Regions from separate parts of the Streptomyces sp. NPDC000983 genome, predicted to be linked through region 2. Evidence: riboswitches for the same ligand, from Rfam matches in the RefSeq annotation. Region 2 holds a riboswitch; each other region holds the start of a gene.
The links. Region 2 has a riboswitch for cyclic di-AMP ahead of ABT296_RS25260 (C40 family peptidase). Riboswitches for the same ligand answer to the same signal wherever they lie in the genome.
Positions count from the first base shown of each region.

Region 1: another riboswitch for cyclic di-AMP. It lies ahead of ABT296_RS02010 (M23 family metallopeptidase); the one in region 2 lies ahead of ABT296_RS25260 (C40 family peptidase).
Region 3: another riboswitch for cyclic di-AMP. It lies ahead of ABT296_RS12615 (M23 family metallopeptidase); the one in region 2 lies ahead of ABT296_RS25260 (C40 family peptidase).

Region 1 covers NZ_JBEPBM010000002.1:15,308-24,636, forward strand. The annotation lists gene trmB (tRNA (guanosine(46)-N7)-methyltransferase TrmB) at 1-801, shown strand, start outside; gene ABT296_RS02005 (PrsW family intramembrane metalloprotease) at 856-2,232, shown strand; gene ABT296_RS02010 (M23 family metallopeptidase) at 2,312-3,334, opposite strand; cyclic di-AMP (ydaO/yuaA leader) riboswitch at 3,346-3,503, opposite strand; gene ABT296_RS02015 (hypothetical protein) at 3,710-4,060, opposite strand; tRNA gene ABT296_RS02020 (tRNA-Met) at 4,121-4,194, opposite strand; gene ABT296_RS02025 (dihydrofolate reductase family protein) at 4,251-5,399, opposite strand; gene ABT296_RS02030 (MarR family winged helix-turn-helix transcriptional regulator) at 5,460-5,975, shown strand; gene ABT296_RS02035 (GTP cyclohydrolase II) at 6,120-6,890, shown strand; gene ABT296_RS02040 (AbeC-like domain-containing protein) at 6,991-9,198, shown strand; gene ABT296_RS02045 (DUF5955 family protein) at 9,218-9,329, shown strand, end outside.
Region 2 covers NZ_JBEPBM010000024.1:17,279-26,607, reverse strand. The annotation lists gene ABT296_RS25290 (PspC domain-containing protein) at 1-774, opposite strand, end outside; gene ABT296_RS25285 (ATP-binding protein) at 1,402-2,694, shown strand; gene ABT296_RS25280 (LuxR C-terminal-related transcriptional regulator) at 2,691-3,401, shown strand; gene ABT296_RS25275 (C40 family peptidase) at 3,424-4,503, opposite strand; gene ABT296_RS25270 (hypothetical protein) at 4,953-5,306, shown strand; gene ABT296_RS25265 (tellurite resistance/C4-dicarboxylate transporter family protein) at 5,284-6,294, opposite strand; gene ABT296_RS25260 (C40 family peptidase) at 6,509-7,699, opposite strand; cyclic di-AMP (ydaO/yuaA leader) riboswitch at 7,708-7,878, opposite strand; gene pcrA (DNA helicase PcrA) at 8,434-9,329, shown strand, end outside.
Region 3 covers NZ_JBEPBM010000009.1:40,431-49,759, reverse strand. The annotation lists gene ABT296_RS12620 (rhamnogalacturonan lyase family protein) at 1-1,835, opposite strand, end outside; gene ABT296_RS12615 (M23 family metallopeptidase) at 2,038-3,054, opposite strand; cyclic di-AMP (ydaO/yuaA leader) riboswitch at 3,059-3,218, opposite strand; gene ABT296_RS12610 (tyrosine-protein phosphatase) at 3,707-4,492, shown strand; gene ABT296_RS12605 (DUF6126 family protein) at 4,502-4,624, opposite strand; gene ABT296_RS12600 (helix-turn-helix domain-containing protein) at 4,621-5,241, opposite strand; gene ABT296_RS12595 (aspartate aminotransferase family protein) at 5,294-6,682, opposite strand; gene dxs (1-deoxy-D-xylulose-5-phosphate synthase) at 6,679-8,574, opposite strand; gene ispG (flavodoxin-dependent (E)-4-hydroxy-3-methylbut-2-enyl-diphosphate synthase) at 8,602-9,329, opposite strand, start outside.

The sequences.
Region 1 (9,329 bases), on a different contig from region 2:
TTCCCCGACGGGCCCAAGGCCGATCCGGCCGGCTCCCACTTCGACCGCCGGATCAGGAGCTTCCAGCCCCGCCGGAGCCGGGTGACCGCGGGCCAGGCGGACGCGCTGCAGCGGCTGTGGCCCCAGTGGGGGCTGGACATCGACGGGCAGCGGGTGATCGACCTGGCCGAGCTGTTCGGCAACGACGGCCCGGTCGTCCTGGAGATCGGCTTCGGGATGGGGGAGGCCACCGCGCAGATGGCCGCGGCCGACCCCGGCACCAACGTGCTCGCCGTGGACGTGCACACCCCCGGCCAGGGCAACCTGCTCAACCTCGCCGACCACCACGGTCTGTCCAACATCCGGGTCGGCAACGGCGACGCCATCATCCTGCTGCGCGAGATGCTCGCCCCGGACTCCCTCGCCGGGCTCCGCGTCTACTTCCCGGACCCCTGGCCCAAGAAGCGCCACCACAAGCGGCGGCTGATCCAGCCGGAGTTCCTCAGCCTCGCCGCGACCCGGCTCGGGCCCGGCGCGCTGCTGCACTGCGCCACCGACTGGGAGCCGTACGCCGAGCAGATGCTCGACGTGCTGAGCGCGCATCCGGACTTCGAGAACACGCAGGCCGACGGCGGTTTCGCGCCGCGTCCGCAGTTCCGGCCGCTGACCCGTTTCGAGGGCCAGGGACTGGACAAGGGACATGTCGTGAACGACCTCCTCTTCAGCCGCGTACAGCAGCGTGTGGAGCAGCACGTCGAGCAGCGCGTACAGCAGCACGTCGAGCCCGCAGCGCACCGAGACGAAACCCCCGCCGGCGCCTGAGCCCGCCCCCGCCCCCCGTGCGGGCGGCGCCCCTGCCTCGTTAGGGTCGATGCCGTGGCCACCCGTCCTCCGTACCCGACGCACCCCACCGGACCCGTGGGTCCCGCCGGCGGCTCGCCGCGGCCCGCGCACTGGTGGCAGCGCGCCTGGGTGCGGTACGGCGCGCTGAGCACCCTGCTCGCCCTCTCCGGGCTGGTCATCCTCGCCCTGGTGCGCGAACAGACCGGCACCCAGGGTTTCCTGGTCGGGCTGGGGCTCGCCGTGCTGCCCGTGCCGCTGCTGATAGCCGCCTTCCGCTGGCTGGACCGGGTCGAGCCGGGCCCCTGGCGGAATCTGGTGTTCTCCTTCGCCTGGGGCGCCTGTGCCGCGGCGCTGATAGCGATCATCGCCAACAGCTTCGCCACGCGGTGGATAGCGACGGCCACCGCGGACCCGTCCAGCGCGGACACCCTCGGGGCGACGGTCATAGCGCCGGTCGTGGAGGAGTCGGCGAAGGCCGCGGCCGTCCTGCTCGTCTTCCTGTTCCGGCGGCGCGACTTCACCGGACTGGTCGACGGGGTGGTGATAGCCGGGGTCACCGCGACCGGCTTCGCGTTCACCGAGAACATCCTCTACCTCGGCACCGCCTTCGGCACCGACCAGCTCACCGGCGACAGCGGCATCGCCTCCGTCACGGCCGCCACCTTCTTCGTGCGCATCGTCATGTCCCCCTTCGCGCACCCCCTGTTCACCGTGCTCACCGGCATCGGCTTCGGCGTCGCCGCGCTGTCCGCCCCCCGGCAGCGCTGGCGGCGGATCCTGCTGCCGCCGTGCGGGCTGCTGCTCGCGATGGGCCTGCACGCGATGTGGAACGGCTCGACGGTGTTCGGCCCGTACGGCTTCTTCGCGGTGTACGCGGCGATCATGGTGCCCGCGTTCGGGCTGCTGACCTGGCTGGTGATCTGGACCCGCCAGCGCGAACTGCGCACCGTGCGCGAGGAGCTGCCCGCCTACGCCGTGGCCGGCTGGCTCGCGCCGGGCGAGCCGTTCGCGCTGGGCTCGATGCGGGCCCGCAGGCTGGCCCGCGCGCACGCCCGGCGGGGCGGCGGCCGGCGGGCGGCGCGGGAGGTGGCGCGGTACGAGGCGTACGCGACCTCGCTGGCGTTCCTGCGGCACCGGGGGCGGCGGGGCCGCGCGGGGGCCGACTTCGTCGTACGGGAGGCGGAGCTGCTGCGGGAGCTGTGGCTGCGCCGTGAGGTGGCCCGGCCGGCCCTCGACCACGCGGCCCGCGCCACGGCTCCGCGGGTGCCGGTCGTGGCGGCGCCGTGGGCGGTGTACGGGATGTACGGGTATCCGTCCCAGCCGGTGTCGCCGCCGGGGCAGCAGCCCTGGCCGGGGTACCCGGCGCATCCCGCGGGGCCGTACCCCGCGTACAACCCGTACCGGACGTAACCGGGATCAGGGCAGCAGGAACCGGCAGCCCTGATGTCGGGGGGTCGTCATCAGGACCGCCGGGGTCACCGGGGCTGGATCAGATGTTGAGGCCCTTGCTGCGCAGCCACGCGAGCGGGTCGATGCCGGAGGAGGAGCCCTCGGGGTGGACCTCCATGTGGAGGTGGGCGCCGGTGACGTTGCCGGTCGCGCCGACCCGGCCGATCACGTCGCCGGTGTTGACCTGCTGGCCCACGCTGACGCTGATCGAGGACTGGTGGGCGTACCAGATCTCGGTGCCGTCCTCCAGGGTGAGCACGGTCTTGTAGCCGTAGGAGCCGTCCCAGCCGGCGGAGGTGATGGTGCCGGTGTGGACCGCCTTGAGCAGCGTGCCCGTGGGAGCGGCGAAGTCGAGGCCGGTGTGGTAGCCGGAGGACCACATGGAGCCGGCCTGGCCGTAGGTCGAGGTGAGGGTGAAGGAGGAGGTCGGGAGGGTGTACTCCTTGGCCAGCTGGGCCAGTCGCTCCTCCTCGGCCTTCTGGCGGGCCTCTTCCTCGGCCTTCTCCTTGGCGGCGGCGGCCTTGGCCTCGGCTTCCTTCTCCGCCTTCTCGGCGGCTGCCGTGGCGGCCTTCTCGGCGGCAGCGGCGGCGGCCTCGGCGGCCTTGGTGTCGACCTGGTCCTGCTGCTGCTCGGCCTGGGCCATGATCCGGGCGCGCAGGGCCTCGCCCGCGTCGGCGGCGCCCTGCTCGGTGTCCACGGCGGTCATGCCGACGGTGCTGAGCGGGGAGGCGGCCGTCTCGGGGGCCTCGTCGCCCGCGGAGTCGTCGGAGATCAGCGGCAGGTCGGGGATGGTGATGGCGACCGGGGGCTTGCCGGACTGGGCGCTGGCCATGCCGCCCGCGCCGACGGCCGCGATGACTCCGACACCGAGGACGGTGGAGCTGCGGGCGAGCCCGCCGCCGCGCTGCTTGGCCACGCGGTGCTTGCCGCGTACCGGGCGAACGGTCTCGGCGGTGGGGTTCCACTCCTCCCACGGGCCCTCGTCGGTGCGGTAGCTGCCGTATACGAAGGTCTCGTCGCCACGCTGGCTCGGCACGAACGGGGCAGGCGGGTTTGACGCCACGTGGGCGTGCTCCTTTCCTTCCTTCTCGCCTACCGGGTTAGCTGACGGGTTCGGAGCAGGAAGGTCTCCTACGCGCGTATATCCGCCGTCGATGTTCGGCGGGATACGAGCGATTCACCCCAAGTTGGTGGTTCCCCGGTTCCCTTGCGGGATTCGGCGCGTGCGCACGGAGCCGACTCTTGTGACGGCTGGGACGACCGCGCTGCGTTATCGAACGTTAATAGACGTGAGGCTCGGATTCCAAGCTGTTCCTCTTGATCATTAAGCTTTTCGGCCGGGACTTTACGGTCATGGAGGTTTCAAATCGGGCGAGTTGGCCACACCTTCTACTCGCGAGTTTTCCTGACGGTATGTCAGTTGTTATGCGGAGGGCTGTCATCCGATCACCCCCGGTGACATGCCGGGTCTACGGACGGCCAGCAGGGCCGTGTCGTCCGTCATTCCGCCCCCGCAGCGCCGGCGCGCCTCCTCGGCCAGGGTCCGCACGACAGCGCCGGAATCGGCGAAGGACCATCCGGTCAACTGCCGCTCGGGGTCGTGGAAGGCGATGTCGAGGCCGCCGATCCGTTCCGGCGGCCGGGGCAGCACGGCGCGGCGGTCCACCTCGGCGATCCGCCGCTGTCCGGCGAGGCGCAGGTCGCCGCGGCGGACGACGGAGTTGAGCATGACGGCCGGGGGCGCGGCGGCGAAGAAGGGGGTGGCGGTGACCTGGCGGGGGTGAGCCATCGGCGCGGGGGAACGCACCGAGGGCCGGAACCCTTTCGGGTTCCGGCCCTCGGCCTTCAGTAGCGGGGACAGGATTTGAACCTGCGACCTCTGGGTTATGAGCCCAGCGAGCTACCGAGCTGCTCCACCCCGCGTCGGTGAAACCAGTGTACGTCATCCGCGGGGCCCGAAGCACACGCGTTTGTTCACGTCACGGGTGTGCGCCCGTCGCCGGGTCGGTCAGGTGGCGGTTGGGGGCCTGGGCGCGGTCCGCGTACTCGGGCAGGACCAGCACCCGCGCCCCGGCCGCCGCGAGCAGTCCGCTGCCGTCGGCGCCCGCCACGAAGGTGTCCGGTTCCCGCCAGGCGGTCACCACCCGGCGCACGCCCGCCTCCAGGATCAGCCGGGAGCAGGGCGCGGGGCGGGAGGCCCGGCGGGCGCAGGGTTCCAGGCTGCTGTAGACGGTCGCGGAGGGCAGCCGGGGGTCGGCGGGGTCGATCTTGGCGAGGGCCGCCTCCTCCGCGTGGACGACCGGGTCGTCGCCCTCCCGGGAGTGGCCGCGGGCGAGTTCGGTGCCGTCGGCGGCGACCACGACCGCCCCGACGCTGAACGCCGTCCGGGACGGCGGGCACAGTTCGGCCAGTTCGCAGGCGAGCCGCAGCCAGTGGTGGTCGGCGGTGGTGGCGTGCGCGCCGGCGCCGGGGGCGGTGGGCTCGTAGCGCATGAGGACCACGTCCTCGATACGGCGGGACTCCACCAGGCGCAGCCGTCCGGGCTGGTAGGCGCCGGGGCCGAAGAGGCGGGGCGCGTCCGGGTCGCCGACGAAGAGGGGGGCGAGGACCAGCTGGAGTTCGTCGGCCAGGCCCTCCTGGAGGAGCTGGGTGTGGACGCGGCCGCCGCCCTCGACCATCAGCCGCCGTACGCCCCGCTCGTAGAGGTCCGCCAGGAGCGGGAGCCAGTCGAGGCCGGGGCCGAGGGGGACCACGTCGGCGGCGAGCCCGAGGGCGCGGGCCCGCTCGGCGCCCTTGTCCGTGGTGTAGAGGGCCTTGGCGCCCCCGGTGTGCCAGAACCTGGCGGCCGGGTCCACGTCACCGCTGCCGCTGACCATGACCTTCAGGGGGTACTCGGGCCGACCCGCCGCGGTGCGGGCCGCGCGCCGCTCGGGGGAGTTCACCAGCAGGCGCGGGTTGTCGGCGCGGAGGGTGCCGGCGCCGATGAGGATCGCGTCGACCGAGGCCCGTACCTCGTCGACCCGGTCGAAGTCGGCGGGGCTGGAGAGCAGCAGCCGCTCGGGGCCGGTGTCGTCCAGGTAGCCGTCGAGGGAGACGGCGGCCGACAGCAGGACGTAGGGCAGGGGCATCGGTGCTCCATCGGGACCGGCGGACTTGGTTCAAGTTTTAAGCAAACCTACACTGGGTCCATGACGACCCGCTGGCTCACTCCCGAGGAGCAGCGCGCCTGGCGCGCGTACCTGGGTGCCACCCTCCTGCTGGAGGACGCCCTGGACCGGCAGCTCCAGCATGACGCCGGCATGCCGCACATGTACTACTCCATCCTCGCCAACCTCTCCGAGTCCCCGGAGCGGCGGCTGCGGATGACCGACCTCGCGGAACGGCTGAAGATCACCCGGAGCCGGCTGACGTACGCCGTGAGCCGGCTGGAGAAGGACGGTCTGGTGCGGCGCGAGGAGTGCCGGTGGGACAAGCGGGGCAGTGTCGCCGCACTGACGGAGGAGGGCATGACGGTGCTGGAGCGGACGGCTCCCGGTCATGTGGCCACGGTCCGGGCCGCCCTCTTCGACCACCTCACGCCGGAGCAGGTGGGCCAGCTGGAGGAGATCTTCGGCGGGGTCGCCCGGGCGCTCCAGGGCGGGGAGCCGGCCGAGGTGCCGTGGCTGCGCCGGTCCTCGCCGTGCGCGTCCGGCGAGGACGGCTGAACCCCGCCGCCGATCAGTTGCTTCAAAGTTCAAGCATGGGTTAGGGTCCGATTCCGAGGATCTGCTTCAAATCTGAAGCAGCAATCGAGGCGGCCGTCGAGGCAGCCATCCGAAGCAGAGAGCCCAGGACGACCGGAGACCCGCATGTCCGACCACCCCGCCGCCACTCCGCAGCCCCGCGTCCCCGCCGCGGCCTCGAACCCTCACGCTCCCGCCGCGACTGCCGACCTTCACGCCCCCGCCACGGCTCCGGACCTTCACGCCCCCGCCACGACTCCGGACCTTCACGCCCCCGCCGCGACCGTGCGCTCCCGCGTCCGGATACCGCTGCGCTTCGGCGACGGCTACGAGGTCGAGGCCGACGTGGTCACCTTCCACGGCCTCGCCGACGACCAGGAGCACCTGGCCGTCGTCCTCGGCGACCCCGGCCCCGCCCCCCTGGTCCGGCTGCACTCCGAGTGCCTGACCGGCGACGTCTTCGGCTCCGCCCGCTGCGACTGCGGCCCCCAGCTCCGCGAGGCGGTCGAGCGCATCGCCGAGCGCGGCGGCGTCCTGCTCTACCTCCGCCAGGAGGGCCGCGGCATCGGCCTCTACAACAAGCTCGACGCGTACGCCCTCCAGGACCAGGGCCTCGACACCTACGCGGCGAACGCGGCCCTCGGCCTGCCCGAGGACGCCCGCGACTACACGGCGGCCGCGCAGATGCTCCGCGCGCTCGGCATCGGCGAACTGGACCTGCTCTCCAACAACCCCGACAAATCAGACCAGTTGCGCGCGCTCGGCATCGCCGTCCGTGACCGCGTCCCCACCGGCGTCTTCACCACCGCCCACAACGTCCGCTATCTGCGCGCCAAGGTCCTCCAGACCCAACACACCCTGCCGCTGGCCGAGTTGGCGGAGCGCACGGCGGGCTGACCGGCCGCCCGCACCGCCCCGCAGACCCCTGGTGTGCAGCCGTTCGACTACGTAGAGTGCTGCGAGCGGGCCGTGACTGGGGGTTGCCATGGGGCGATTCGTGCGTACGGGACGGAGAACCGCGCTGCTGTGCGCGGGCCTTGTGCTGCTGGGCAGCCCCTGGCTGCGCGAACCGCTGCTGAGGCTCGACCCCGAGACACCGCTGCCGCGCTTCGTGCACCGCGCGCTGTTCGTCCCCTCCTGGGCCCTGTCCCCCGGCTCGGAGGGGCTGGCCGAACCCCTCTACCTCGCCGGCAACACCGCCCTGCTCGTCACCCTCGCCGGCATCGTGCTCGTACCCCGGGTGCTGACCGGCACCCCGGCCACCCCGGGCCTGCGGCAGTTGGCCGCACTCGGGGCGGGCATCGTCATCTCCCTCGTCGCCGCGGTGGCCTCCTGGGCCGTCCTGAAGGCCGAGGGCGAGGAGGCCCTGACCTTCTTCGGCGGCCGGCCCGACGAGGTGATCATCCGGTTCCTCGTCGACGGCCTGGTCTTCGGCGTGCTCCTGGGCGTGGCCCTGGGAGCCGCGTACGGCGGTACCCGCACCCGCGCGGCCAGGTCCCGCATCCGCGAACGGAGGAGCACCATGGCACTCCCCTCGCCCGAGGTCCCCGGCGGTGCCGTCGGCTCCACCGACGCCGACGACACCACCCGCCACCTGTGCGCCGCGGCCTACACCGACCCCGAGTTCAGCCGCCGCGTCGTCGAGGAGGTCCTGCGCGACGAACTCGGCGCCGTCGCCCCCTCCCCCGGCGTCGACCTCGTGCCCGTCGTACGGCACAGCCTGGCGGCCCGCCGATTACACCTGGAGCGCGACCGCGAACTCGCCGCCGTGTACCTCCTGACCGGCGCCTTCGGACCCCTGTGGCTGGTCTTCGGCCACCTCGCCCTCAAGGCGCTGGCCGCCGCCTCCCGGGCCCCGCGGCGCGCGGTACGCGGACGGGAACCGGTGGACACGGCGGCGGCCCTGCGCCGGCTGGCCGGCACGGGCGCCGGGGTGCTGCTCGCCGGCGTGCTGTTCTGCGTGTTCCTCTCCACGCTGCCGCTGTCCGGCCCGTGGAGCTGGCTGGCCGGCTCGTACGCGGGAGGCGTCCCGTCGCTGCTGGCGGTGGTCGGCGGGGGCGCCTGGGCGTTTTGGATCATGACGCGGGAGGAGCTGGAGGTCGACCGGCGGCTGCGCGAGGGCCTGCGCCGCGAGACCTTCGACGCCCGCACCGCCCCCGACGCCGGCGAGGCGTGGGCGGCCGCCGGGGTACGGGCCGTGGCCGAGGCGCAGACCGGCAACGTCACCGTCTACAGCGGCTTCTCCCCCTTCGTCGGCCAGGGTGTACGCCAGGCCCAGTGGGCCGTGTCCCTGCCGCTGCTGCCGGCCCGGCCGGGCGCCCCGCTCACCGCCTTCGACACCTGGGACGTCGTACGGCGGCTGCGCTCCCGGCTGCACGAGGCCGCCCTGCGGCACGCCGCCGAGCAGCCGCCCGCGGACGCCGGACCGAGCCTGGCGGCACTGGAACTGGAGGACCGGGTCTTCGTCAGCGGCGCCCGGATCGCCGACGACCGACGGCTGCTGCCCGACCCGGTGCGGGCCCCCGCCACCCGGCTCTCCGACACCGCCGTACGCGACATCGCCCTCGACCCGCAGGGCACCCCACGGCACTGTCTGGCCGCCCATCTGCCGCTGTGGGGCGGCGCGGTGGTACCCAGCCAGCTGCTGCACGTCGCCGTGGTCGGCCGGACCCTCCACCTGCACTGCGACCGCCACGTCCTCACCCCGCTGCGACCCGGCCCGCGCGACGTCGACCTGCTGCCCGCCGCCCTCACCCCCGCGCACCGCACCGGCCTGCTGCTGTCGGCGCTGCGGCGCAGCGACAGCGCCCTGTTCGGGGCGCCCCGGGCCGTGCTCGGCGACGCCCTGCGCGAGTGGGGGCGCCTCCGACGGCTGCGCCGCGAGTACGCGGCGGCGGGAACCGACCCCGCCTTCGACCGCGGGGCCCGCCTCAGCATCCGCGAGCACGCCATGGGCGACGAGTACCTCGATCACTTCCAACGCGTGGACGCCGAGCGGACGTTCGCCGCCCTCGACCGGCACGCCCTGGCCGCCGTACGGGACTTCCTGGACGAACACGGCGTCGACACCTCCGACTTCCGCACCCAGACGCAGACCATCCTCAACCACGGCGTCCTGCAGACCGGCGGGGTCAGCGTCGTGGGCAACCAGGCCGTCGGCCCGGGCGCCCGGGCCACCACCGAACCGGCGCCCGCACCGAAGTAACCGCGACAGGGAGAACCGGATGTCCCAGCAGCCCCCCGAGGGCGTCAACTTCGGCGTGCAGCAGTTCGGCGGCCAGAGCCAGGTCGCCAACCAGGCCGTGGGCCCCGGCGCCCGGGCCGTGGCGGGCCACG
Region 2 (9,329 bases):
CCGCGGCTTCGGCGGCTCCGGGCGGCGGGTGCGCGGGTCGTGGCGGCCGGTGACGCCGCGGCCGATGGTGACGGCCGCCGCGACATCCCGGTCACGCGACTCACGGGGGCCCCACAGATAGCCGGTGCCTCCGTCGTGGGTGCCGTCCTTGACGATCGGGTCGCGCCACCAGGAGGGGTAGGCGGTGGGCACCGGGGGCGCCTTCGCCTCCGGCGGGGCGTCGGCGACGGCCTGCGCGGCGAGCGGATCGGGGTCCGCGCCGCCCCGCTGCCGCGACCAGTACCCGGCGCCCGCGAGCAGCAGGGAGAGTATGACGGCGAAGCTCAGCACCCCGCCGTTGCTCAGCATGGTCAGGAACACCCCGCACCCGACCAGCGCGAACAGCACCGCCGTCAGGGCCTGCCCGTCGACCCGGCCGGTCAGGAGCTTGCGGACCTCGTTCTCCTCGTCGTCCTCGTAGGGCACGAAGAGCCAGGCGAAGCCGTAGAAGATCAGGCCGAGGCCGCCGGTCGCGGAGAGCACCGCCAGGGTGATCCGGAAGATCACCGGGTCCATGTCGCACTGCCGGCCGAGGCCGGCGCACACCCCGGCGAGCATCTTGTGCGGCCGGTCCCGGCGGAACCGGCCGGGCGGCTCCGCGCCGCCCCCCTCTTCCCGCGGGTTCGCACGCCCCGCGCCCGCGCCGGGCGCGGCAGCCCCCGGCCCGGCGCCCGCGGCGGGGCGCGGGCCGGAGCCGGGTCCCGGACCCATCGCGGCGTGCTCGTGATCAGTCATGTGTCCATGGTGACGGCCGCGACGGCCCAGCGGCAGTGGGAACGACCCTGGCCGGACCCTGATATCGCCCCTGAGCCGGGGCCGGGGCCGGGGCCGGGGCCGGGGGCCGAGGGCCGGGGGCCGGGCCGGTTCCGGCTCAGGGGTGGTCGGGGACACGGGCCGGGACCGGTGGAGAGGCCGGTCGCGGGCCGTCGAAGGGTTGGCCGGGGTCGGCGTCGGGGGCCACCGAAGGCCCGGGCGGGGTCGGCGTCGGGGGCGGGTGGGGTTGGGCTGGGGCAGGGGGAGGCCTGGCGTGGGCTCGGGCGGGGCTGGGCAGGGCCCGGCAGGGGTGGGCCGGGGCGCGGCGGCGGGGCTTGGCGCGAGGCCGGGCGGGGCAGCGTGGGCATCGGCGGGAACTCAGCGGGAATCGACGGGAACTGGTTGGGGACCGACGGTGGGCCCGGCCGGGGCACGTGCCCTGCCGGGGCGCGGCGGGGGTTGGCATGAGCTCGACGAGAGGCAGGCCGGGGTCGGGGCCGGCGTGGGCTCGACGGGAGCTGGGTGGGAGCTGGGTGGGGTCGAAGATCGGGGGAGTCTCGGGGGTCAACCCTGATGCTCCGCTCGGCCGGTCGTGTGACCATCGGTGGCATGTCGGATGCCGCAGCAGCCCCCCTCGTCGAACCGCGGCCGCCGCGCAAGCTCTACCGCAGCAGCGACGGACGCTGGCTCGGGGGCGTGGCGCGAGGGCTCGCCGGTCATCTCGGGCTGCCCGTCATCTGGGTGCGGCTGGTCTTCGTCGGCCTGTTCATGGCGGACGGCCTCGGCGCCCTGCTATACGCCGCGTTCTGGTTCTTCGTACCGCTCGGCGTCGGCGGAGTCGCCGGACAAAGGCCGCCGTCCCTCGTCACCACCGAGACCTCGGCGGACGGCCGGCGCCGACTGATCGCCCGCCGCCCCGACAAGGGCCAGATCGTCGCCCTGCTGCTCATGGTCGTGGTCGCCATGGTCTTCGTGGGCAGCGTCGACCTCGGCAGCGGCGCCCAGGCCTACCTCTGGCCAGCCGTGCTGGTCGCCGCCGGCGTCGCCCTGGTCTGGCGGCAGGCGGACAACGCCCGCCGGGCCCGCTGGATGGCGGTCGGCCGCCGCCGACGCACCCTGACCCTGCTGCGCGCGGCCGGCGGAGTCCTGCTGGTCACCGCGGGAGTCTCCGGCATCTTCGTGCTCCAGGGCTCCGCCGCCCACCTCGGCTCCGTCCTCCAGGCGGCCCTCGCCGTCCTCGTCGGGATAACGCTCCTCGCGGGCCCCTATCTCGTCCGCATGACCCAGGACCTCTCCGAGGAACGCCTGATGCGCATCCGGGCCCAGGAGCGCGCCGAAGTCGCCGCCCACGTCCACGACTCGGTGCTGCACACCCTGACCCTGATCCAGCGCAACGCGGAGAACGCGGGCGAGGTCCGCCGGCTGGCCCGCGCCCAGGAGCGCGACCTGCGCACCTGGCTCTACAAGCCCGAGGGCACCGGAAAGGACGAGGAGGACGAGCCGACCACGCTCGCCGACGCGGTCCGGCGCAACGCCGCGGAGGTCGAGGACAAGCACGGCGTGCCCATCGAGGTCGTCGTGGTCGGCGACTGCCCCCTCGACGAGAAGATCGGCGCACAGATGCAGGCCGCGCGCGAGGCGATGGTGAACGCCGCCAAGTACGGTGGCGAGGGCGGCGCGGTGCAGGTCTACGCCGAGGTCGAGGGAAGACGGGTCTTCGTGTCCGTGCGGGACCGCGGTCCCGGTTTCGACCTCGATTCGATACCCGCCGACCGGATGGGCGTCAGAGAATCGATCATCGGCCGTATGGAGCGCAACGGCGGGACGGCGCGGCTGCGTCCCGTGCCCGACGGCGGCACGGAGGTCGAACTGGAGATGGAGAGGGCGGAGAAGACGTCATGAGCGACCCGACCGAGGCGAACGCGGAGCCCACCGGCACAGCGGGCGGGCGGCATGTGCGGGTGGTCCTCGTCGACGACCACCGTATGTTCCGCACGGGGGTCCAGGCCGAGATCGGCCAGACCGAGCAGACCGGGGTGGAGGTCGTCGGCGAGGCCGCGGACGTCGACCAGGCGGTCACGGTGATCACCGCGACGCGGCCCGAGGTGGTCCTCCTCGACGTGCATCTGCCGGGCGGCGGCGGCGTCGAAGTGCTGCGCCGCTGCGCCCCGTTGATGGCCGACGCCGAGCAGCCGGTCCGCTTCCTCGCGCTGTCCGTGTCGGACGCCGCCGAGGACGTGATCGGGGTGATCCGCGGCGGCGCGCGCGGCTACGTCACCAAGACGATCACCGGCACCGACCTGGTCGACTCCATCTTCCGGGTCCAGGAGGGCGACGCGGTCTTCTCGCCCCGCCTGGCCGGGTTCGTGCTGGACGCCTTCGCCTCCACCGACGCCCCGCCGGTCGACGAGGACATGGACCGTCTCACCCAGCGCGAGCGCGAGGTGCTGCGGCTCATCGCCCGCGGTTACGCCTACAAGGAGATCGCCAAGCAGCTGTTCATCTCGGTGAAGACGGTCGAGTCCCATGTCTCGGCGGTGCTGCGCAAGCTCCAGCTCTCCAACCGGCACGAGCTGACCCGGTGGGCGACGGCCCGGCGCCTGGTCTGAGGGCGCCCGCCGCGCCGGGGCCTCACACCACCCGGGTCGCCCCCGCGAACGGCATCTCGCTGATCGGCGCGAGTCGTACCGGGGCGGACGGGTTGGGGGCGTGGATCATCTGGCCGTTGCCGACGTAGAGGCCGACATGGGTGATCCCGGAGTAGAAGAACACCAGGTCGCCCGGGCGGAGTTCGGAGCGGGAGACCCGCCGGCCGGCGTCGATCTGGGTGTAGGTGGTGCGCGGGAGGGCGACGCCGGCCGCGCGGTAGGCGGCCTGGGTCAGTCCCGAGCAGTCGAAGGCGTTGGGGCCGGTCGCGCCCCACACATAGGGGCTGCCGAGCTTCTGGTAGGCGTAGGCGACCGCCGCCGCGGCACGGGAGTTGGGCGCCTGCGCGGTGGCCGACCCGGGCGCCGCGAGCCCCTCCCGGGCCCCGGACGCGGAGCGGGTGGCGCGGTCGCCGGAGCCGTCGGCGAGGCCGCCGTCCGCGATCCGGGCGCGTTCCTCCGCCGTCAGCCGCGCCAGCAGCCGGTTGGCCGACTCCAGCTTCCCGGTGATGGTCCTCTTGTGCCGCTTCAGCTCCGCCTGGCGCGACTTCAGCGAGGCCAGCTCGACCCGCGCGGCCCCGCGCAACTGCCCGATCTCCCGCAGCCGCTCGCGCACGTCGGCGACGGTCGCCGCCTGCCGGGTGCCGACCCGCTCCACGAACTCGGCGCCGTGCAGATACCGTTCGGGGTCGTCGGAGAGCGCGAGCTGGGCGGCGGGCACGAGACCGCCCGCGCGGTACTGGGCGGCTGCCATCGAACCGAGCCCTTCCCGGGCCGAGTTGAGTTTCTCCGTCCTGCGCGCGGCCTCGTCGCGCAGCTTCGCCAGCCGGCTCTCCGCCACCTCGGCCTTCTCCTTCGCGCCGTTGTACTTCTCGGTGGCGGCCTCCGCCTCCTGGTACAGCCGGTCGACCCTCGCCTTGACCTGCGACGGTGTCAGTTCCGGCTCGGCGTGTCCGGTCCCGTCGAACCCCGTCGCGGTCGCCGCGCCCGCGAGGGCGACGGTGGCGGCCGTACGGACGGTGTTGCCGCCGCCCGAGCGGATGCGGGGCCTGCGGTGCGCTGCCACGTGGACTGCACGTCCTTTCGCACGACTTTCTCCGACCGCCTCGCCGTTACGTCCGCCATGGGGGAGCGGGTACGGCTCTGCGCGTCCGGCGGCGGCCCGCACAGGGGGAGCGCGCCGCCGCCGGACCTTCTCGGCGGTGGTGTCCGACTGCCGCCCCTGGCCCGGGCGGCGGTGGGGAGCCGGTCACCTGGGGGAGGACGCTAGGCCCGAGTATGTCGGGCCGGTAACGCGTTGTACGGAACTGCCAGGAGGGGATCGCGTGGTGACCGTATGTGACCGAAATTCGCGGGCGGGGCAATCGCCTTCACACTGCGCGATGACCGAAGTGCGGGTTTCGGGGCTGGTGGGAGCGGTGTGCTGCTATGGACCGCATATATGCACCACCCGCACGGCGGGAGGGGTGGGCCGGTGTCGGAGCGTCCAGGGGCCCCTGATTAGGCTCCGGCCCCATGGACGTACTCATCCATCTCTTCGTCGGCCTGCACATCATCGGCATCGCCTCGCTCCTGGGCGGCTTCCTCACCCAGATGAAGGCCATGGGCCGCGGGACCGCCCGGTTCGTGCCGGCGATGCTGCACGGCGCGGTGACGATGCTGGTCACCGGTGTGATCCTGGTCGGCCTCAACCAGGCGGACGACCAGACCGTGAACAACATCAAGATCGGCGTGAAGCTCGCCCTGCTGATCGTGATCCTCGGTCTGGTCTATGTGAAGCGCGACGACGAGAAGGTGGACAAGGGCCTGTTCGGCCTGGTCGGCCTCCTCACCACGGCGAACGTCTTCATCGCCGTGCTGTGGACGTGAGCCCGGCCCCTCCGGCCCCCTCGCCCGTGTAGGCCCGGAACGCCCGTACCGCGCCCACGGCGACGACCAGCCAGACCGCGACCGCGACCCACAGCAGGACCTCGCCGGGCCCCTCCAGCCAGGAGACGTCGAGAGCGGCGGCGACCGAAAGGGTCGCCGCCGCCGTCATGCCCAGTGGGAACACGGTCGCCCAGCGGCGCACGTCGTATCCCGTCCGCGGCCGCGCGAACTCGGCGGCCAGCAGGACGGCGTACCAGGCCAGGTCCAGCGCGAGCAGCCCGCCGGTGACCGTGTGCAGGACGTCGTCGGCGTCGACGTTCCACAGGTACAGCCGCGGACTGTCGGCCGCGATCAGCTTGGACCCGGCGAGCGCGGAGATGGCCAGCGCCCCGCCCGCGACCCAGTGGTCACCGGGCCCCTCGGTCACCTGGCGCAGATCGAAGCGGCCGAGGGCGACCGCGTAGAGGACCAGGCCGAGCCAGAACAGTACGAGCGCGGCATGGGCCAGCCAGGCGGAGGTGTCCGCGGCGGCGAGCGTGGCGCCGAGTACGGCCAGACCCTGCGTGGCCACGCAGCCCAGGAACACCGCGCCGGGCATACCCCGGTGCCAGTGCCGTACGACGGCGTACAGCAGCCCCGGCCACAGCAGCGCGGACAGGGCCAGCAGGGCCGCCGCGAGGGTCTGCCAGCCGAGGGCGGAGAAGCGGGTGCCGAGCACGGTCGTCGCCGCGACGGCGGTCAGCGCGCCGGGCGTGACGGCCTCCTGCCGCCACCGCCGCGGCCACCGCACCAGCCGTACGGCGAAGTCGGCGGCCAGGGCGAGCCACGCGGCGCAGGCCACCGCCAGGGCGATCCGGGACAGGACCTCGTAGCCGGCCAGATGGAGACCGACCGAGACGATGCCGGTGGCCATCACCGCGGCACCGGCCGCCGGAGGACGCTGCGCCCACCAGGCGCGCAAGGAGTGAGGGGCAGGGGTGCCGGGCATGCGCCGATGCTAAGGAGCCCGGCGCGCGTTCCCCGGGGGCCACGCGCGCGGGGGCCCCGAAATACGCGCGGGCGCAGGCACCGGCGGCTCCCCGGACACCGGGGGCCACGCGCGCGTGCCGCTCACCCGAGGACGGCGGCCACGCGCGCGTGCGGTGCGGTAAGGCGGGCCCCACGGTGTGATCAGGCGGGCCCCACGCGCGCGTGCGGTGTGATCAGGCGGGCCGTACGACGCTGTGGATCGAGCCCTCGCCGTCGTAGTAGATCGACTCCTCGCGCACGTACGTGCCGGGCTTGGGAGCGTGGATCATCATGCCGTTGCCGATGTAGATGCCGACGTGGGTGACGTCGTCGTAGAAGAAGACGAGGTCGCCCGGCCGGGCGTTGGCCAGGGAGACCGTGGTGCCGGCGTTGACCTGGTCGTAGGTCGTGCGGGGCAGGGTGATCCCGGCGGCGTTCCAGGCGCCCTGGGTCAGCCCGGAGCAGTCGTAGGAGTCGGGGCCGGTGGCGCCCCAGACGTACGGCTTGCCGATCTGCGCGCGGGCGAAGGCGAGCGCCTTCTCGGCCTTCGAGGAGTAGGAGGAGTCCGACGTGGACCCGGACTCGCTGCCGCTCGTCGCGGTGGAGCCGGACGAGCCGGTGGAGCCGCTCTCCTGCTGGGCGGCGGCCTCCTCGGCCTCCTTGCGGCGCTGCTCCTCGGCGGCCTGCTGCTCGGCCAGCTCGGCCGCCTTGGCCGCGGCCTCCTCCTGCCGCTTGCGCTCGATCGCGGCGAGGCGGGCCTTCTCCTCCGCCGTCAGCTCCGAGAGCAGCTCGCGCGCGTCGGCGAGCTTCTTCTGAACCGTGGACTTGGCGGTCTTCAGGTCGCTCTGCGACTCGCTGAGCGTCTGGAGGCTCTCGGCGGCCTCCTGACGCTTCTCCATCGTCGAGGACTGCTCGGTGATGTAGTCGTCGACCGCCTCCTTCTGACGGCCGGTCATCCGGTCCATCAGCTGGGTCTGGTCGAAGTAGTCCTGCGGGGAGTCGGCCAGCAGGAGCGTCGCGGTGCTGGGGGCCGCCGCGCCGGTGCGGTACTGGGCGGCGGCGAAGGAACCCAGCTCCTCACGCGCGTCGTTGAGCTTCTGGGTGCGCTTGGCGACGTCGTCCAGGAGCGTGTCGACCTGCTTGCGCTGCTTGGTCGTCTTCTCCTTGGCCGCGTTGTACTTCTCGGTCGCCGACTCCGCCTGGCGGTAGAGGTCGTCGACCTTCTTCTCGACCTCTTCGAGGCTGGGCTTGTCGTCCGCGGCCGGGCTGGCGTTGGCCGTCTGGGACAGCAGGGCCACCGAGGTGAGGGCGGCCGTGGCGAGGGCGGGGGTCCGTATGCCTGCTACGCGCGTACCCGCGGGACGCGACTTGCGGTGCGACGCCAAGGGAGGCGACTCCTTCCATGCTCCGCCTACCGAGTTAGCTGTCGGGTTCGGGCGGGTGGTTCGGAAGGGTTGCCCTACAGCCCTGTCCCTATAAGGGAGTTGGGCCGATTCACCCCAAGGTCGGTTGGGTCCCCGGCTCGGCTGCCGTGGAAGGGCAGCGGACTCGGCGGAGGCCGCGCGGCCCGGCGACGTTCGCCGGTGGGGGTCGTGCGGCCTGCTCGGCACGGTAGCCAACTCGTGTGGCCCCTGTGAAGGTTGATGGGCGATATGCCCGATACATTTTCGTGACCTTTGGTCAGCGCGGCCCGGAGTGCGGTCGGTCCGGACCGGACTGCGGCGGCTTGCCCGGATCGCGTACGGAATGGTGCTTTCCGGCTGGATCGGGGCGGTGTCCGCGGCGTATCGCCGCCGCGCGGTCACGTTGGGTGAGGGCCTCGTGCGGCGTGGCGGTGCGGCGAGGTGACGAACGTCTCGGGCGTGTGTACGGCTTGCGGGAGCGGTCGTTCCCGGTCGGAACGGCCGACTCCGGCCGGGCGGCGAGGGTCGTCCGACAGGACTGCGGCGCCCGCCCGTTCGCCCGGCCGGTCGCGGAACGTGACGGCGCGGTCGCGGGCCGGGAGCCCTCGGGAGAGCCCTCGCCGGCCGGCCCCGGGAAGATCATCGGCCGCTGGATCGAGGGATGTTCGCCAGGGCGGCGGCGGGCTGTCAGTGGGGCACCCTAGACTCGGAGAGCGATGAGCAGCCTCTTTGACGACAGCTTCCTGGCGGATCTCCAGGGCCCCCGGGCCCACGACGAGGAACCCCCGCCGCCGCCCGAGGACGATCACGCTCCGGAGCCGGTTCCGGACGATCTGTTCGGCGGGAAGTTCGACGTGCCCCCGGACCGGGACACCCACTACCGCGACGGCGCCCCGCGCCCGCCGCTCGACGCCGCGGCGCTCATCGAGGGGCTCAACGAGAACCAGCGCGCGGCCGTCGTGCACTCCGACACCCCGCTGCTCATCGTGGCCGGCGCCGGATCCGGCAAGACCCGCGTCCTGACCCACCGCATCGCGCACCTGCTCGCCGCCCGCGACGTCCACCCCGGCCAGATCCTCGCGATCACCTTCACCAACAAGGCCGCGGGCGAGATGAAGGAACGCGTCGAGCAGCTCGTCGGCCCGCGCGCGAACGCCATGTGGGTGATGACCTTCCACAGCGCGTGCGTGCGCATCCTGCGCCGCGAGAGCAAGCGGCTCGGGTTCACCTCGTCGTTCTCGATCTACGACGCCGCCGACTCCAAGCGGCTCATGGCGCTCGTCTGCCGGGACCTCGACCTCGACCCCAAGCGCTTCCCGCCCAAGTCCTTCAGCGCCAAGATCAGCAACCTGAAGAACGAGCTGATCGACGAGGAGGACTTCGCGGCCCGGGCGGCGGACGGGTTCGAGAAGACCCTCGCGCAGGCGTACGCCATGTACCAGTCGAGGCTGCGGGAGGCCAACGCCCTCGACTTCGACGACCTGATCATGACCACGGTCAACCTGCTGCGCGCCTTCCCGGACGTCGCCGAGCACTACCGCCGCCGCTTCCGGCACGTCCTCGTGGACGAGTACCAGGACACCAACCACGCCCAGTACGCCCTGGTGCGCGA
Region 3 (9,329 bases), on a different contig from region 2:
GCCCGACGGGTCTCGGTGCCGAGGTAGTAGTCGGTGTAGGTGGACTGCAGGTAGCCGCGCACGGTCCAGCCGAGCCGGTAGGCGGGGTTCTGGGCGAGCGTGTACAGCCGGGTCCGGGTCGGCTCGGTGGTGGTGTAGAGGCGCAGGGCGGTGCGGTCGGCGGTCTCGGCGAGGATCTCCTCGCGCCAGTCGCCGAGCAGGTCGCCGTAGAAGGGGGTCGCGTTGCGGGCGCCGGAGACGACGCCGTCCGGCTGGAAGATCCGCTCGGAGGTCCCGGTCGCCGGGTCCCACTTCTCGACGTGGGTGAAGTCGAGGTTCTCCGACGCCCGGTCGCCGTCCCACCAGATGCGGAAGTTGACGCTGGGCGTGGTGGTGGAGACCTTGCCGTCGCGGACGTTGTAGACGCCCGCGCCGGGTGCGGTGACGTCGGCGGTGGAGGTCCAGTACTCGTAGCCGGGGTGGTCCGGGTCGATGTCGCCGGTGCTGCCCCGGCCGACGTCGATGTCGGTGTCGTTCACCCAGTCCGCCGGGTGCTGCCCGGTGACGAGGCGCTCGCCGGTGTCGGCGTCGTAGTAGTACCAGGGGAAGGCGGGTACGACGCCCAGTTCGGCCTGCTGGATGGCGAAGCCCTCCAGGCCGGGCCGGGCGGGGTCGAGGTCGGCGATGTGGAAGCGGTCGCCGTGCCCGGCGCCGTCGACGACGTACCGCAGGGTTCCGTCGCTGTTGACGACGTAGTTGCCGTCGGCGATCTCGTCCCTGCCGTCCCCGTCGACGTCGACGGTGCGGATCTGGTGGAAGCTCGTCGCCCCGCTGTCGGCCGGGACGACGTACTTCCAGCGGCGGGTGAGGTCGGTGCCGTCGAAGTCCCAGGTCTGGAAGAGGATCCGGAAGGCACCCCGCCTGGCGCCGACGCGGGTGACGAGCTTGGTGACCAGGCTCGGGTGTTCGCCGTCGAGGTGGGCGATGCCGAAGTGGCCGCCGGAGGGGCCGTCCGCCGTGAAGTCGTCCGGGACTGGCTGCCGGGTGCGTTCGGCGCCGGTGAGGCCGTCGATCACGGAGACGAACTGGTCGGCGGGCGAGGCGGCGGTGACCCGGGAGCCGTCGGCGAAGGTGGTCCCGTCGGCCGTGTGCGCCAGTACCTCGGCCCGGCCGTCGCCGTCGAGGTCGTACACGGTCACGTTGTCGTCGTTGCGGTAGCCGCCGATGGCCGTGGAGCCGCTGATCGCGGCGGGCGCCGGATCGTTGGCGCCGTTGCCGCCGGCCTGGGTGTACGAGCCGGGCCCCTGGTCGACGCGCCACAGCCGTTCGCCGGTGAGCGTGTACGCCTCCAGCAGGTCGGGGCGGTCCCGGGTCTGCGAGAGCCGGGAGACGACGATCTCGTACCGCCCGTCGCCGTCGAGGTCACCGGGCCAGGCGTGCTGGACGGTGTACCCGGTGGCGGTGGCGAGGCGGATCTCGGCGTACCCCCGCGCGAGGTCGAGGGCGGCCCGGCCGGGCCGCTGCTCACGGCCCCGGACGACGGCCCGTACGGTGTACACGCCCTCGCCGGGCGTCCTGTCCAGGTACGTCGTGGAGCGGGTGACCGGTGCCCGGTTGAGGCGCCGGCCGTCCTTGTAGACGTTGAAGGAGACGGCGTCGCCGTGGCGCGCGTACTCCGTGCCCAGCAGCCGCCAACCGAGGAAGGTGCCCTCGTCGGTCGGGACGGCCACCAGGCCGCGGTCCAGGTTCTCGACGACGCGGCGCGGCGTGTGCTCGGCGGTGTGACCGGACGGCGCGGAGACCAGTCCGGCCAGCAGGGTCGCCGCGACGACGGTGACGGTTCTTCGGCGATGCACCGATACTCCCTTGGAAAGCGCTTGCAATCCTTGCGGGCATCACTCTGACCTCACCTTCCCCCGGATGTCGACGCCCTGGCCACCCGTGCCACACGACCGCAATGCGGCGATCATGAACGCGCAAGAACACCGAAGGCCGGACCCGGGGATCGGGGGTCCGGCCTTCGGCTGCGTGTCAGGCAGGTGGTGCGTGGCGGCCGCGTCAGCCGATGGAGACGCCCTTGGCCCGGAGGTAGGAGACCGGGTCCACGTCCGAGCCGTAGCTCGGGGTGGTGCGGATCTCGAAGTGCAGGTGCGGACCGGTGGAGTTGCCGGTGGAGCCGGAGAGGCCGACCTGCTGGCCCGCGGTCACGCTCTGGCCGCTGGAGACGGAGAGCGAGGACAGGTGGGCGTACTGGGCGTAGTGGCCGTCGGCGAGCTGGATGACGACCTGGTTGCCGTACGCGCCGGCCCAGCCGGCCGAGACGACGGTGCCCGCGCCCACGGCCTTCAGGGAGGTGCCGGTCGGGACGACGAAGTCGACGCCGGTGTGGTAGCCGCTGGACCACATGCTGCCCGCGACCTTGTACTGCGTGCCGACACCGGCGCCGGAGACCGGGGCGGAGAAGGCACTCGTGGAGGTCTGCGCGGCCTGCGTGGTGGCGGCCGTGGACTCGGCGGAGTTCGAGGAGTTGGAGGAGTTGGAGGAGTTCGAGGACTGCTCGGTCTGCTCGGCCTGCGGGGACCGCTCGGCCTGCGAGGACTTCGCGGAGTCGGCGGAGCCCGAGGAGGACTCGGCGGACGACTTGGCCGCGGACTTCTCGGCACCGCCCGTCGCGGCGGCCTTCGCGCCGATCGACAGCTTCAGGCCCGGGTGGATCAGGGACGGGTCGGAGCCGACGGCGTCACGGTTGTCCTGGTAGAGCTTCTCCCAGCCACCGCTGACGTCCTGCTCGTCGGCGATCTTCGAGAGATAGTCCCCGGAGACGACCGTGTAGGACTTCGTCGCGGTCTTGGCGGTCTTCTTCGCGGCCTTCTTCTCGACCGACTTCTTCTCCACCGACTGAACCGTCTGGACCGACTGGGCGGCCTTTTCCGAAACGGACTGGGACGGGGCCGCGTGCGCACCCGCGGCTCCGAGGAGCGGAAGGGCGAGCGCGGCGCCACCGGTACCGGCGACGGCGATCGAACGGGTCAGGCTCAGGGTCTTGGGACGACGGTGCTTACCCTTGGCGGGCATGGCGCATTCCTCTCCGGCGCCTGCGAGGTGAGCTGTCGGGTTCGGACTGGAGATGTCCGGCCGCGCGCTGGGCGCGACTTGACCCCGAGCCTGTTCCGGAGACCGGAGCAGGCGGTGATGCCTGTGGGTCCCCCGCTCCTGCCGGGTACGGGTGAGTGTGCGGACTCCGGGCGGTGGCAGGATTCGGCGTCCGCTCGGATTGGTGGCGAACGTAAGCGACCAAGACGCAAACGGACAAGCAGAAGGTTCCGCCCGAAGGCGCCCTTCTTGATCCCTTGGGAGAATTCGCCGTCACTTTCCGTGCAAGGGGCGGCCGCGCTTTCCGGTAAACACCCTTGAAAAGCACATGCATTACGTGAACATGACGGGCGACTCACCGTCACGGTTATGACGCTGCTCACTGACGCTGCTCCAGCCTCCCTTATTCCACAGCGAGTTGGAATGAAGGCAGCAATTCGGACAGAAGGCCCAGAAGCCCCAGAGAAGGAGAACCGTTACATCGGAGCCGCACTCCAAACTCGTGGCGAATCGCAGGGCTTTAGGCGCCCTTAGTCCGTTTTGCGACACTCCGGGGGCGGCCGGGCCCGATGTCGTATCGTCGGAGCGTGCCCGCCGGACACCGGAGTCGGCGGGACCGGTGGGAGGAGCCCAAGTGACGCAGCAGGTCCCGTCGACCGAGCCCGAGCTGGCCGGAGTTCGCAACTTCCGCGACGTGGGCGGACTGCCCACCGTCGACGGACGGCGGGTACGGCAGGGAGTGCTGTTCCGCAGCGGTCACCTCGCGCACGCGACCGCCCAGGACGCCGCCTTCCTCTCCGAGCTCGGCCTCCACACGATCTTCGACTTCCGCAACACGGCGGACCAGAAGCTGGAGGGCCCCGACATCGAGCTGCCGGGGGTGCGCAATGTGAACCTCCCGCTGAGCGACCCGGCCGACGGCGCCGAGTTCTGGAAGATGGTCCGCGACGGCGAGATCGAGCAGCTGCGGGAGATCCTGGACGACGGCAAGGCCGCGAACCGGATGATCGAGTCGTACCGCACGATCGTCAAGGAGCGCACCGCCGAGCACTCCCGGGTGCTGCACTCCCTCGCCGAGGACAGCGTCCCGGCCCTGATGCACTGCGCGGCCGGCAAGGACCGCGCCGGTCTGTCGGTGGCCGTCACCCTGCTCGCCGTGGGCGTGGAGCGCGAGGCGATCCTCGCCGACTACCTGGAGTCGAACGCCAAGCACCGCCGCTACAAGGTGCAGCGCAGCAACACGTACACGCCCGAGATCATGGAGCTGCTCAGCCCGCTGTTCGACGCCCGCGCCGAGTACCTGAACGCGGCCTTCGAGACGATCGAGGCGACCTGGGGCGATGTGGACACCTATCTGACGGACGGCCTGGCCGTCGCCCCCGAAACCCGCGAGCGGCTGCGGGAGCGACTGCTCGACTGAGGGCGCCGGCTACTGCTTGGCGCCCAGCTCGAAGAGCAGGTAGATGAAGGCGGCGAAGACGTGTCCGACCGCGATGTAGACGAACAGACGGACCCACAGCGCGCGCGGGAACTTCTCCTCCATGTCCTTCATGGCATGTCTCCAGGGTTCGGGCCCAGGCACAGGGCGGCCGTCGGGCTCTGCAGCAGGGTGTGGACGAAGAGCAGCTCAGCCCCGTCCGGGTCCGCGGCGGCGATCCGGTGCGGGGTGAGCGAGTCGAAGTGGGCGCTGTCGCCCGGCGCGAGCCGGTGCGTGGCGTCCCCGAGGCGCAGCCGCAGCCGCCCGGTGAGGACGTAGAGCCACTCCTCGCCGGGGTGCACGCGCACGATGTCGCCCTGGGAGCCGAAGGGGACGTGCAGGCGCAGCGCCTGCATGCCGCGGCCGGGGGCGCCCGCCTGCCGGTAGGTCCAGCCGCCGGCCTCGGTGGGTTCCATGTCGGCGGAGCGCACCACGGCGTCCCGGTCGGCGACCGCCTCGCCGAGCAGGTCCGAGACCGTCGTACCGTAGACGCGGGCAAGCGCGAGCAGCATCGGCAGCGAGGGCTGGCGCCGCCCGGTCTCCAGCCGGGAGAGGTGGGCCGGCGACAGTCCGGCTGCCCGGGCGGCGGCCTCCAGGGTGAGGGCGGCCCGGCGGCGCAGGGCGCGCAGCTGGGGCGCGACCACGGGCAGGTCGTCGTCCGACCCGGTCTCGGGAGAGCTCATGCTCTCCATTCAGCCCGATTATTGCCTCGGGGGCAAATTCCTTGCCTCTGAGGCAAAAGGGCTACTGGCGGTTGGCGACGGCCTGCTTGACCAGGGTCTTTCCGAAGTCCCACATCAGCCCGCCGCCACCGTGCGCGTCGTCCATCACCTCGGTGAAGGCGTCCACGAACCGGTCCACCTCCCGTTCGCCGATGATCAGCGGCGGAATGAGCTTGATCACTTCGAGGTGGTCGCCGGAGACCTGGGTCAGGATCCGGTGCCGCTGGAGCAGCGGGACGACGACCATCTGCGCGAACAGGCCCTTGCGGGCGGCCTGGAGCATGGTCCACCGGCCGCGCAGTTTCAGGGAGGAGGGCCGGCCGAACTCGATGCCGATCATCAGGCCCCGGCCGCGGACGTCGGCGAGCAGCTCGTACTTGTCGACCAGGGCCGCGAGCCGGGACCTGAGCAGGTCGCCGGTGGCGCGGGCGCCCGCGACGATCTGTTCGTCCTCGATGACCGCGAGGACGGCGAGGCCCGCCGCCATGGCCTGGGCGTTGGAGCCGAAGCTCGCCGAGTGGACCAGCACCCGGTCCATCGACGAGTAGACCTTCTTGAAGATCCAGTCCTTGCCGAGGGTGGCGCCGACCGGGACGTAGCCCCCGGAGAGCGCCTTGGCCACGCAGACCAGGTCCGGCTCGACCCCGTCCTCGTGCTGGTAGGCGTAGAAGTCGCCGGTCCGGCCGAGCCCGGTCTGCACCTCGTCGGCGATGAGCAGCGCCTTGTGCCGGTGCAGCAGCTCCTGGGCGGCTCGGAGGTAGCCGGGCGGGGCCTCGTGCACACCCTTGCCCTGGATCGGCTCGACGATCAGGGCGGCGACGTCGCCCTTCTTCAACTCCCTGGCCAGCGCGTCGAGATCGCCGAGCGGGACGGCCGTGTCGGGCAGCAGCGGGGCGAAGCCGTCGCGGAAGCCGTCCTCGCCGTTGACGGAGAGGGAGCCGGTGGTCAGGCCGTGGAAGGCGTGGTCGCAGTACAGGACGCGGGGCCGGCCGGTGGCGCGCCGGGCGAACTTCAGCGCGGTCTCCACCGCCTCGGTGCCGCTGTTGGAGAAGAACACCCGGTCCAGGTGCGGGCTGTGGGCGAGGAGCCGCTCGGCGAGCAGGCCCGGCAGGGGCTGGCAGTCGAAGCGGGTGAGGTCGGCGAGCTGCGCGTCGAGGACGTCGTGCAGCGCCTTGCGGACGACCGGGTGGTGGCGGCCCAGGCCCATCACCCCGAACCCGGCGAGCATGTCCAGGTAGTCGGCGCCGTCCGCGTCCCAGAAGTAGGCGCCCTCGGCCCGCTCGTAGACCTTGTCGAAGCCGATGGTGTGCAGCATGCGCGGGAGTTGGTGGTTGAGGTGTCTGCCGTGCAGCTCGTAGCGTTCGGCGCCGCGCTCGGCCAGCAGGGCGCCGAGGTCGAACTCGGTGGTCATTCCGCGGTCTCCTTGGCTTGCTCCTGGACGGCCAGGCTCGCGCTGATCCGTCCGGCGACCTCGACGGGCGTGAGGCCGATGTCCGCGAGCACCTCGCCCCGTTTGGCGTGCGCGAGGAACTGCTCGGGGATGCCGAACCGCCGTACGGGCACGTCGACATCGGCGTCGCCGAGGGCGAGCGCGACGGCGGCGCCGACCCCGGCGGCCCGGCTGTTGTCCTCCACGACGGCCACCAGCCGGTGCCGGGCGGCGAGGCCGGGCAGCGCCGGGTCGACGGGCTTGATCCAGCGCGGGTCGACGACCGTGCAGCCGATGCCGCGGGCCTGGAGCAGTTCGGCGGCCTGGAGGCAGACCGGGGCCATGACACCGACGGCGACGAGGAGGACGTCGGGGGCGCCGGAGGAGCGGTGCAGCACGTCCAGTCCGCCGATCCGGTCCACCGCCGGGATGGACGGTCCCACGGACTCCTTGGGGAACCGCACCAGCGTGGGCGCGTCGTCGACGGCCACGGCTTCCCGCAGCTGCGCGCGCAGTTGGTCGGCGTCGCGGGGCGCGGCGATCCGCAGTCCGGGGACGACCTGAAGGATCGACAGGTCCCACATGCCGTTGTGGGAGGCGCCGTCGACCCCGGTGACGCCGGCCCGGTCCAGGACGAACGTGACGCCGCAGCGGTGCAGGGCGACGTCCATCAGGAGCTGGTCGAAGGCCCGGTTGAGGAAGGTGGCGTAGACGGCGACGACGGGGTGGACGCCGCCGGTGGCGAGGCCGGCCGCGGACACCGCCGCGTGCTGCTCGGCGATGCCGACGTCCCACACCCGGTCCGGGAAGCGGGCGGCGAACTTCCCGAGGCCGACCGGGTGCAGCATGGCCGCCGTGATCGCCACGACGTCCTGGCGCTCCTCGCCGATCCGCACGATCTCCTCGCCGAACACCGAGGTCCAGGACGGCCCGTGGGAGGGGGCGAGGGACTCGCAGGTGAGCGGGTCCATCACGCCGACGGTGTGGAAGTGGTCCTCCTCGTGCGCGAGGGCGGGTTCGTAGCCGCGGCCCTTCTCGGTGAGGCAGTGGACCAGGACGGGCCCGTGGAACCGTTTGGCGCGGCGCAGCGCCGACTCCACGGCGCCGATGTCGTGGCCGTCGATGGGGCCGACGTACTTCAGGCCCAGGTCCTCGAAGAGGCCCTGGGGGGCGAAGGCGTCCTTGAAGCCCTTCTTGGCGCCGTGCAGGGCCTCGTAGACGGTGTGGCCGACGACCGGGGTGCGCAGCAGGACGTCCTTGCCCCAGGCCAGGACCTTCTCGTAGCTGTCGGTGGTGCGCAGGGTGGCGAGGTGGTTGGCGAGGCCGCCGATGGTGGGCGCGTAGGAGCGCTCGTTGTCGTTGACGACGATGATCAGCGGCCGGTCCTTGGCGGCCGCGATGTTGTTCAGCGCCTCCCAGGCCATGCCACCGGTCAGTGCGCCGTCCCCGATGACGGCGACGACGTGTCCCTTCCCGCCCTGCACCTGGCGGGCCTTGGCGAGTCCGTCGGCCCAGCCCAGCGCGGTGGAGGCGTGGCTGTTCTCGACGATGTCGTGCTCGGACTCCTCGCGCGAGGGATAGCCGGACAGGCCGCCCTTGCCGCGCAGCTTGGAGAAGTCCTGACGCCCTGTCAGCAGCTTGTGCACATAGCTCTGATGGCCGGTGTCCCACACGATGCGGTCGACCGGCGACTCGAAGACCCGGTGGAGCGCGATGGAGAGTTCCACCACCCCCAGGTTGGGCCCGAGGTGTCCGCCGGTCCTGGCGACCGCGTGCACCAGGAACTCCCTGATCTCGTCGGACAGTTCACCGAGTTCCGGCTCGGACAGCGCCTTCAGGTCGCGTGGTCCCCGGATGTTCTCCAGAATCGTCACGGTCGGGCCCCCTTAGGTCCGTGCTGCTCAACTCACGGTGACGGCCGGCTCCCCCGACTCGACTCCGTCCTGCTCCATCTGCTCGGCGATCCTCATCGCCTCCTCGATGAGGGTCTCGACGATCTTCGACTCGGGCACCGTCTTGACGACCTCGCCCTTCACGAAGATCTGCCCCTTGCCGTTGCCGGAGGCGACCCCCAGGTCCGCCTCCCGGGCCTCGCCGGGACCGTTGACCACACATCCCATGACGGCCACCCGCAGGGGCACCTCCATGCCCTCCAGGCCCGCCGTGACCTCGTCGGCCAGCTTGTAGACGTCGACCTGGGCGCGCCCGCAGGAGGGGCACGAGACGATCTCCAGCCGCCGCTCGCGCAGCCCCAGGGACTGCAGGATCTGGATGCCGACCTTGACCTCCTCTGCGGGCGGCGCCGACAGGGACACCCGGATGGTGTCGCCGATGCCCCTGCTGAGCAGCGCCCCGAAGGCGACGGCCGACTTGATCGTGCCCTGGAAGGCGGGGCCGGCCTCGGTGACGCCCAGGTGCAGCGGGTAGTCGCACCGCTCGGCGAGGAGCGTGTACGCCTCGACCATGACGACGGGGTCGTTGTGCTTGACCGAGATCTTGAGGTCCCGGAAGCCGTGCTCCTCGAACAGGGACGCCTCCCACAGGGCGCTCTCCACCAGCGCCTCGGGGGTGGCCCTGCCGTACTTCTCCAGCAGCCGCCGGTCCAGCGAGCCCGCGTTGACGCCGATCC